Regions from separate parts of the Thauera sp. 27 genome, predicted to be linked through region 1. Evidence: predicted binding sites of a transcription regulator. Region 1 holds the regulator's gene; each other region holds the start of a gene.
The links. The regulator HrcA, encoded in region 1, represses chaperone genes, less so after heat shock. The targets are predictions, from matches to a motif close to TNTTAGCACTCNNNGNCNNNGAGTGCTAANA.
Positions count from the first base shown of each region.

Region 1 (3,276 bases):
CCGAGGTCGAGGGAGCGCCGTGGTACGCCATGGAAGCTCAGCAGGAGTCGATCCGGTTCGCCATGGACAGCCCAGTGCTCGCGTACGCTCGCGACCAGGGCGGCAATGTAGCCGGGATCGTCCTGGAAGCTGCGCACGAAGCGGATCTCTGGCTGGTTGCGCCAGTGCGCGAGGCAGCGCCCGACCTCGTCGATGACGGTCGCCGTCGTGCTGGCCGAGTACTGCGGGTACATCGGCACCACCAGGATGCGCGTACAGCCGCGGCTGCGCATGCCGTTGAGCGTGTCGGCGATGGAGGGCTTGCCGTAGCGCATGGCGTAGGCGATGTCGAGTTCGCCATGGCCGGCCTTGAGCAGGTAGCCTGCCAGCAGCTTGGCCTGGCGTTCGGTGTGGACTTTCAGCGGTGAGCCTTCGTCCATCCACACGCTCGCGTACTTGCGCGCCGAGGCCTTGGGACGGGTGTTGAGGATGATGCCGTTGAGGATCGGCCACCAGATCAGGCGCGGGATCTCGACCACGCGCGGGTCGGACAGGAACTGCTTGAGGTAGGGGCGTAGTGCGGCAGCGGTGGGTGCGTCGGGTGTGCCGAGGTTTACCAGCAGCACGCCGGTGCGGGTTTCGGAGCCGTGCTTGAACGGCGGTTCGGTCCAGTAACGAGACATCGGGGTCCTTGTCGGCGGGCGGGCGAGCGAGCCGGGCCGAAGGCCGGCTACGGCCCATCAATGGTTCGAAGACAGGGCGTTCGAGAGCAGTCGTGCCGTGATGTCGACGATCGGAATCACGCGGTCGTAGGCCATGCGGGTGGGGCCGATGACCCCGAGCGAGCCCACGATGCGGCCGTCGACCTCGTAGGGTGCGGTGATCACGCTGCAGCCGTCGAGCGGGGCCAGGCCGGATTCGTCGCCAATGAAGATCTGGACGCCGTCGGCACGGTTGGAAAGGTCCAGCAGCTGGATCAGGCCGGTGCGCTGCTCGAACAGCTTGAACAGTTCGCGCAAGCGGGACATGTTTGACGACAGGTCCTCGAAGTCGAGCAGATTGGTCTCACCCGAAATCACGTAGCTCGAAGCGTTCTCTTCTGCAGCCTCGGTGCCGGCATCCACGGTCGCCGTCATCAGTTCGGTCATGTCGCTGCGCAACTGGCGCAGTTCCTCGCCAAGGCGGCGGCGGATCTCGTCGAAGCCAAGGCCGGCGAAGTGTTCGTTGAGGTAGCTTGCGGCCGCGCTGAGTTCGGCGCCGCTGTAGCCGCGACGGGTGACCAGAATCCGGTTCTGCACGTCGCCGGCGGTGGTGACGATGATGAGCAGGATGCGCGTCTCGGCCAGGCTGACGAACTCGAACTGGCGGATGCGGATGGCTTCCTTGCGCGGCGCCACGACGATGCCCGCGAACTGGGTGAGTTCGGACAACAGGTGCGAGGCGGAGTTGATCAGGCGCTGGGGCTGGTCGGGCAGGAACTGGCCCTCAAGGGCGCGCACGCGGGCGTTCTCGAGCGGCTGCACCGTGAGCAGCGAGTCGACGAAGAAGCGGTAACCGCGTGCGGTGGGGATGCGCCCGGCAGAAGTGTGCGGACTGGCGATGAGGCCCATCTCCTCGAGATCGCTCATCACGTTGCGCACCGTGGCCGGCGACAGGTCCAGACCGGAGAAGCGGGACAGTGCGCGCGAACCGACCGGCAGACCGTCCGCAATATAGCGTTCGATCAGGGTCTTGAGCAGGATCTGGGAGCGGGCGTCGAGGGCGTTCATTTCAGTCGAGAACTATACTTCGAAATGCACCGGAATGCCGCGTGCAGGCGCACTGAGAGGGGTATCTTCGACGTCGGGTGTTGTCGGCGGCTTGCATGAATGTGGTTTAATCCGCGCTCATGAGCTTCAGCTTCCAGACCATCGCCCTGATTGGCAAATACCAGAGCGCCGACGTTGCCGAGTCGGTGACTTCGATTGCGCGTTTTCTACGTGAGCGCGGGCTCAAGGTACTGATCGAGCAAGGCACGGCAAGTTTCATCGGCGGCACGCCCGACTTTCCGGTCGCCAGCTATGAACATATCGGTGCCGAGGCCGATCTGGCCGTGGTCATCGGCGGCGATGGCAGCATGCTGCACAGTGCGCGCCGGCTGATCGAACACGGTGTTCCGCTGGTGGGGGTCAATCTCGGGCGCCTCGGCTTCCTGACCGACATCTCGCGCACCGACGCTTGCGAGCGCCTCGGCGAGATGCTCGATGGCCGCTTCAGCGAGGAAACCCGCTTCATGCTCGACGCCGAGGTGCTGCGCGCGGGCGAACGCGTGTTCCACACCCTGGCGCTCAACGATGTCGTGGTGAACAAGGGCGACCTGGGGCGCATGATCGAATTCGATCTCTCCATCGACGGTGAGTTTGTCTACACCCAGCGCTCGGACGGCATGATCGTGTCGACGCCGACAGGGTCGACCGCCTATGTCCTCTCCGCCAATGGTCCGATCCTGCACCCGAGCGTGGGCGGGATCGCCCTCGTGCCCCTGTGTCCGCATGCGCTCACGGCGCGTCCGATCACCATTCCCGATACCTGCCGGATCGACATCGACCTCTTGCCGCACCAGGATGCGCGCGTGCATTTCGACGGCCAGACGCGTTTCGATCTGCGCTCAGGGGATCGGGTGCGCCTGACGCGGTCGTCGCGCGCGCTGCGTCTGCTGCATCCGGAGGGGTACAGCTATTTTGCGATGTTGCGCGAGAAGCTGCACTGGAGTGCTTCGCCCAGACACAACTGATTCCCCGCGGTGGTCGTGACCTTGCGGCTCGTGAGCGCCCGGGCTGCGCCGGGTCGAGCACGCTGTCGTGGGTTGTTTCCACCGCGCCTTGCCTCCGACTGATCGATTCCCATGCTGCGTAATCTGACCATCCGCGACTTCGTAATCGTCGATCGCCTCGAGCTGGAGTTCGAGGCCGGTTTCGGCGCCCTGACCGGGGAGACCGGCGCCGGTAAGTCGATCTTGCTCGACGCGCTGGGGCTCGCCCTCGGCGGCCGTGGCGAAGCGGCGATGGTGCGGCAGGGCTGCGAGCGTGCGGAGGTGAGCGCGGAGTTCGACCTGCCTGCCGCCGGCGAACTGCTTGACTGGCTGCGCGAGCAGGCCTTGCCCACTGACGATGGGGCGTTGATCCTTCGTCGCACGCTTGATGCAGGCGGGCGCAGCCGGGCCTGGATCAATGGCAGCAGCGTCACGCTCGCGCAGTTGCGCTGCGCGGGAGAGTGGCTTGCCGACATCCACGGCCAGCATGCGCATCATGCGTTGCT
Region 1 is NZ_AMXB01000040.1:23,295-26,570, reverse strand. Features, by position in the region: gene hemH (ferrochelatase) at 1-662, opposite strand, end outside; gene hrcA (heat-inducible transcriptional repressor HrcA) at 720-1,748, opposite strand; gene B447_RS17950 (NAD kinase) at 1,868-2,752, shown strand; gene recN (DNA repair protein RecN) at 2,864-3,276, shown strand, end outside.

Region 2 (3,276 bases), on a different contig from region 1:
CGAAGATCTCTTGGGGACGTGTCGTGCTGACGACGGACGAGGCACGCAGCGCAGGCTACGCGATGATCAAGGCGCTCAACCGCTACGATTGCCGAAACCGCAGCTTTACCACGATCAAGCGCGTCTACGTCGATGCCGCGGACAATATCCTCCGCGAGGAGGCTGTGGATGGGGCGTCGGTCATGGTTACGCCTAATTCCGTGGACGAGCGCATGTGGCGGGAGGTATGCGATCCGCCCAGTGCCGCAGAGTTGCTCAAGCTCGCCAACGAGGCGGCTCGGCTTGCTGCACCGGCTGCCGCGCCAGTTGCCAATGCCGCTCCTGCGCCGCCGCCTGCCCGGCCTGCCGCTGCAGTGCCGCCGGCCGCGCCTGCCGCCATTGCAGTGGCGCCGGCTACCGTGCAGCCTCCGGTATCGGCCCCGGGGCCATCCGTGCCGCCGGTGCAGCCAGCGCCGCCGGTGACGCCTGCCGCGGCGCCGATGCCGCCCGCTGCTTCGGCGCCGCCCGCTCCGGCGCCGGTTGCCGTGGCTGCGGAGCCTGCTCCTTCACTTCCCGAGCCCGTGGTTCGCATCCCCGCGAAATTCGCCTCAGGCACCATTCGCACTGGGGACGCGTCCCCTGCCACGCAGGAGGCGCAGCCCTCCATTTTGCCGGCACTGCCCCGCATTGGCCCGTCACAGGGGGCGGCCGCGCAGGTGTCGACGCCCTCTCCGACGCCCTCTCCGACGCCCTCTCCGACGCCCTCTCCGACGCCCGCTTCGGCGCCTGTATCGGCGCCTGCTCCGCGGAGCGAGGCTACCGCTTCACGGCCGGCGTCCGCTGCAGCCGTCGCGCAGCCCGCTCCCCGTTCATCCGCGGCTACGCCCCAGCGGCCAGTCACCCGTCCGCCCGAACCGCGCACGCCAGTGCGCACCGAGCCGGTCAGGCCGCGATTGCCCGCCGACGGCGGCGCAGCGGAGCGCGCCCGTATCGCGCGTGCCGCTGAGCAGTCCGTCGGCGAGCGTGGTGGCGTCCGTGTGACACGGCCGGCGCTCGAGCCCAGCTGGAGTTACGCGGGTGAGACTGGCCCCGAGCATTGGGCCGCGTTGCGGCCGGAGTGGCGCCTGTGCGCAGAGGGGCGGCGTCAGTCGCCGATCGACCTGCGCGACGGCATCGCTGTGGATCTGGCGCCTGTCGAGTTCGATTACCGCCGCAGCGGATTTCGCATCCGCGATACCGGAAACACCCTTCAGGTGGATGTGGGCGAGGGCCTGAGCATCGTGGTGCGCGGCACCCGCTACGCGCTCGAGCGCTTCACGCTGCATCGTCCCTCGCAGGATCGCATCGGCGGCATGGCGCACGACATGGCCATGTATCTGGAGCACCGCAGCGAAGACGGGCAGGTTGCGATTCTGTCCTTGTTGCTCGAGGCTGGGGATACGCCCAACGAGGTGTTGCAGACTATTTTCAACAATCTGCCGCTGGATCGCGGACGGGCGTTCGCGCCTGACGCCGTGCTCGATCTGCCTTCGATGGTGCCGTCGAATCCGGGGCATTTCCTCTACATCGGCTCACTCCCTGCGCCTCCCTGCACCGAAGACGTACTTTGGGTGGTGATGAAGCAGCCGGTGCCGATCTCCCATGACCAACTCGCGGTCTTCGCGCGCCTCTATCCCCGCAACGGCCGGCCCATCCAGCCGCACAACGGTCGTCTGCTGCTCGAGTCACGCTGATTGCTCCGTTCGGATGTGCCTTGGTGACATGCAGCGGATCGCGCTGCAGCATCTGCGCTAGAATGCCAAGGTTTTGGCCTTCCGGATAACGCTATCCATTAGCGTGTGCTAATATATTGCATGGAGTCCCCGATGAACTTCGAGAAAGCGCGCTTCAACATGGTCGAGCAGCAGATCCGCCCCTGGGAGGTGCTGGATCAGGATGTGCTCGACCTCCTGATGACCGTCAAGCGCGAGGAGTTCGTGCCCAAGGCGCATCGCGAACTGGCGTTCGCCGATGTCGAGATTCCCATTGGCTGCGGCCAAGTGATGCTCAAGCCTGTCATCGAGGGCAAGGTGTTGCAGGCGCTGCGCGTTGCCAAGGGTGATTCGGTGCTCGAGATCGGCACCGGCTCGGGCTATTTTGCCGCCCTGCTCGCGGCGCGCTGCGACTGGGTGCGCACGATCGAGATCGAGCCGGAGCTGGTCAGGCTCGCTGGCGCGAACCTCGAGCGCAATGGTGTCGACAACGTGGTCGTCATCCAGGGCGACGGTGTCGCGGGCTGGCCCGAGCGCGCGCCCTACGATGTCATCGTGGTCTCCGGTGGGCTGCCGTTCGTACCTCAGGCGCTGCTCGAGCAACTCAAGGTCGGCGGCCGTCTGTTCGCGTTCGTTGGCGAGGCGCCGGTCATGAAGGCGCGGCTGGTCACCTGCGAAGCCGAGGGGCGTTTCCGTACCGAGGACATCTTCGAGACCGTCGTGCCCATGATCAGCAACGCCGCGCGCGGCGAGACTTTCAGTTTCTGAGCCCGCCATGCACCAGATCACTCCAGTGCAGCTTGCCGAGCGCCTCGCGGAATCAGAGCAGGGACTGCCGCTGCTGCTCGACGTGCGCGAGCCTTGGGAGTTCGAGATCTGTCACATCGACGGCTCGGTGCTGATGCCGATGGCAAGTGTCCCCGCGCGCGTCGGCGAACTCGACCGCGACCGCGAGACCATCGTTGTCTGCCACCATGGCGGGCGCAGTGCCCAGGTATGCGTCTTTCTGCAGCGCCAGGGCTTCAGTAATGTGATCAACCTGGCAGGTGGCGTGGCTGGCTGGGCAGCGCAGGTCGACCCGCGCATGCCGCAGTACTGATGCCACGCCCTGGATGAGGCAAGGAGCGGAGGTTCGGATGAAGCGACTGTTGGCGGTGTGCATCGCAGGCTTGTTCTCGGCCGGTGCAATGGCAGCGGATCTGATGCAGGCTTATCAGGATGCGCTGGCCAACGATGCGCGCCTTGCCGCTGCACGTGCCGAGCTCGAGGCCGGCCGGGAGCGTGTCGTTCAGGGCCGTGCTGGCTTGCTGCCGCAGATCGGCCTGTCGGCCAACACGACCTGGAACGATTCCGAACTGCGCTCTACCAGTGGCAGTCTTGAGCGCAGCTACAACAGCAATGGCTACGGCGTGCAGCTCACCCAGCCGCTGTTCCGCTGGCAAAACTGGGTACAGTACAAGCAGGGCGAACTGCAGACTGCGCTGTCCGAAACCCAGTTCGGCATCGCCCGCCAGGATCTCGTGCTGCGGGTCGCGGAAGCCTATTT
Region 2 is NZ_AMXB01000004.1:100,229-103,504, reverse strand. Features, by position in the region: gene B447_RS22805 (carbonic anhydrase) at 1-1,712, shown strand, start outside; gene B447_RS03115 (protein-L-isoaspartate O-methyltransferase family protein) at 1,845-2,498, shown strand; gene B447_RS03110 (rhodanese-like domain-containing protein) at 2,506-2,829, shown strand; gene B447_RS03105 (TolC family outer membrane protein) at 2,867-3,276, shown strand, end outside.
Region 2: a site for HrcA is predicted at 1,796-1,826, ahead of B447_RS03115 (protein-L-isoaspartate O-methyltransferase family protein). Genes of this name have one in related genera too.

Region 3 (3,276 bases), on a different contig from region 1:
CACTGCAGCGCGGGTGGCGTGCAGGGCGTCTTCGACGCGGGCCTTCTTCTCCTTCATCTCGACTTCGGTGGCAGCGCCGACCTTGATCACCGCAACACCACCCGCCAGCTTGGCGACGCGCTCCTGCAGCTTCTCGCGGTCGTAGTCCGAGGTCGCTTCCTCGATCTGCACGCGGATCTGCTTGACGCGGGCTTCGATGCGCTCGGCCTGGCCGGCGCCGTCGATGATGATGGTGTTTTCCTTGCCGATCTCGATGCGGGAGGCCTGGCCGAGGTCGTCCAGGGTCGCCTTTTCGAGGGTCAGGCCGACTTCTTCGGCGATGACCTGGCCGCCGGTGAGGATGGCGATGTCTTCCAGCATGGCCTTGCGACGGTCGCCGAAGCCCGGAGCCTTGACGGCGCAGGTCTTGAGGATGCCGCGGATGTTGTTCACCACCAGGGTGGCCAGGGCTTCGCCCTCGACGTCCTCGGCGATGATCAGCAGCGGACGGCCGGCCTTGGCAACCTGCTCGAGCACCGGCAGCAGGTCACGGATGTTGGAGATCTTCTTGTCGAAGAGCAGGACGAAGGGCTGCTCGAGAATGGCAACCTGCTTGTCCGGGTTGTTGATGAAGTAAGGCGACAGGTAGCCGCGGTCGAACTGCATGCCCTCGACGACGTCGAGCTCGTTCTGCAGCGACTTGCCGTCCTCGACGGTGATCACGCCTTCCTTGCCGACCTTGTCCATGGCGCGGGCAATGATGTCGCCGATGTCGCTGTCGGAGTTGGCCGAGATCGAGCCGACCTGGGCGATTTCCTTGTTGGTCGAGCACGGCTTCGACAGCTTCTTCAGCTCTTCGATGGTGGCCACGACAGCCTTGTCGATGCCGCGCTTCAGGTCCATCGGGTTCATGCCGGCGGCGACGTACTTCATGCCTTCGCGCACGATCGACTGGGCCAGCACGGTGGCGGTGGTGGTGCCGTCACCAGCGATGTCCGAGGTCTTGGAAGCAACTTCCTTGACCATCTGTGCGCCCATGTTCTCGAACTTGTCCTTCAGCTCGATTTCCTTGGCGACGGAGACGCCGTCCTTGGTCACGGTGGGGGCGCCGAAGGAGCGCTCGAGCACCACGTTGCGACCCTTCGGGCCCAGGGTCACCTTGACCGCGTTGGCCAGGATGTTGATGCCGGCGACCATGCGCTCGCGGGCGGAATCACCAAACTTGACTTCTTTAGCTGCCATTCTTCAGAACTCCTGAATTGTTTCGATTAGCGTTGCAGGGGCTTGCAGGAGGCTCAGGCCTCGACCACGCCCATGATGTCTTCCTCGCGCATCACGAGGAGCTCTTCGCCTTCGACCTTCACGGTCTGGCCGGCATACTTGCCGAACAGCACCTTGTCGCCCACCTTGACGGCCATCGGACGCACCTTGCCGTCGTCCAGGATCTTGCCGTTGCCGACAGCCAGGACTTCGCCCTGATCGGGCTTCTCGCCGGCGCTGTCCGGGATCACGATGCCGCTGGCGGTCTTGCGCTCGGCTTCCAGACGCTTGACGATCACGCGATCGTGCAGGGGACGAATCTTCATCGAGTTCTCTCCTTGTTACGGTTCAACTGTTTGGGTTGATTGATCCGCGGGCAAAGCCCGCGGGTGAATCTGCAGTGGCTTGAGCACCAACGGGTGCGACTGATCGCCGCCACGTGTTAGCACTCACCGCCAACGAGTGCTAATAATAGGGACGGCCCCAATGGATTTCAAGGGTGGGAGGCCGAAACTATTTGTTCGGCAGCATCGCTCATGCGGCGCAGGCTCCCTGCCTCTACACCAGAACTCGGCCAGCACAGCATTGTTCAGCACTCGGGGAAGCTCACCGCCAGGCCGCCGCGCGAGGTCTCCTTGTACTTGTCGAGCATGTCGCGACCGGTATCGCGCATGGTGCGGATCGCCTGATCGAGCGAGACCGTGTGTGCGCCGTCGCCGCGCAGGGCAAGTTGGGCGGCGTTGATGGCCTTCACCGAGGCCATCGCGTTGCGCTCGATGCAGGGCACCTGCACAAGACCGCCGATCGGGTCGCAGGTCAGGCCGAGGTTGTGCTCGAGGCCGATCTCGGCCGCATTTTCGACCTGCTCGGGGCTGCCGCCCAGCACCTCGGTCAAGCCTGCAGCAGCCATCGCACAGGCCGAACCGACCTCGCCCTGGCAGCCGACCTCCGCGCCCGAGATCGAGGCGTTCGTCTTGCAAAGCACGCCCACGGCCGCCGCCGCAAGCAGGAAGTCCTCCACGTCGCGCGTACTGCTGCCCGGCATGAACTTCATGTAGTAGTGCAGCACGGCAGGGATGATGCCAGCTGCCCCGTTGGTAGGCGCGGTGACCACGCGACCACCTCCGGCATTTTCCTCATTGACTGCCAGCGCGAACAGATTGACCCAGTCGAGCGCTGCCATCGTGTCGCTGATCAGGTTGCGGCCCGCCGCCCGTGCGCTGAGCGTGCGATGCAGGTCCGGAGCGCGGCGCCGCACATTGAGCCCGCCTGGCAACACGCCCTCATGGCGCATGCCCCGTGCCACGCAGGCCTGCATCACCGCCCAGATACGCTGCAGTGCCTGCCGCGTATCATCCTCGTTGCGCCAGGCGCCCTCGTTGGCGAGCATCAGCTGACTGATGCGCAGACCATGGCGGCGACACTGCGCGAGCAACTCGGACGCGGTGGCGAAAGGGTAAGGCAGCGCCAGTTCCTCCGCCGCCAAGTCACCTGACTGGGCTTGTGCCTCGTCGATCACAAAGCCGCCACCGACTGAGTAATAGGTGTTCTCATGCAGGAGGCCGGCCTCGCCGTAGGCCGCCAGGCGCATCGCGTTCGGGTGGTAGGGCAAGCTCACGGGCAGCAGGCGCATGTCGCGCGCCCAGTCGAATGCCAGCTCACCCCCACCGGGCAACGGCAATACGCCATCGATACGTACGGCATCCACCGCATCACCCAGGAAATCGGGATCAACCTCGTCCGGGCGAGCCCCCATGAGGCCTGCAACCACGGCCCGGTCGGTGCCATGACCGACACCCGTCGCCGACAGGGAGCCGTAGAGTTTCACCTCGATCCGCGTCACCGCATCCACCAGCCCACGGCCCCCGAGCGCTGCGACGAAATCGTGGGCGGCACGCATGGGGCCGACGGTGTGCGAACTGGACGGCCCGATGCCGACCTTGAACAAGTCCAGGACACTGATGCTCATATACCCCCCCGCTAGAATCTCAGTCGTGCCGACTAATTCCGCAATGATGAGCATACTCGCGTGCAGCC
Region 3 is NZ_AMXB01000036.1:29,747-33,022, reverse strand. Features, by position in the region: gene groL (chaperonin GroEL) at 1-1,221, opposite strand, end outside; gene groES (co-chaperone GroES) at 1,275-1,565, opposite strand; gene B447_RS17090 (L-serine ammonia-lyase) at 1,829-3,208, opposite strand.
Region 3: a site for HrcA is predicted at 1,680-1,710, ahead of groES (co-chaperone GroES). Genes of this name have one in related genera too.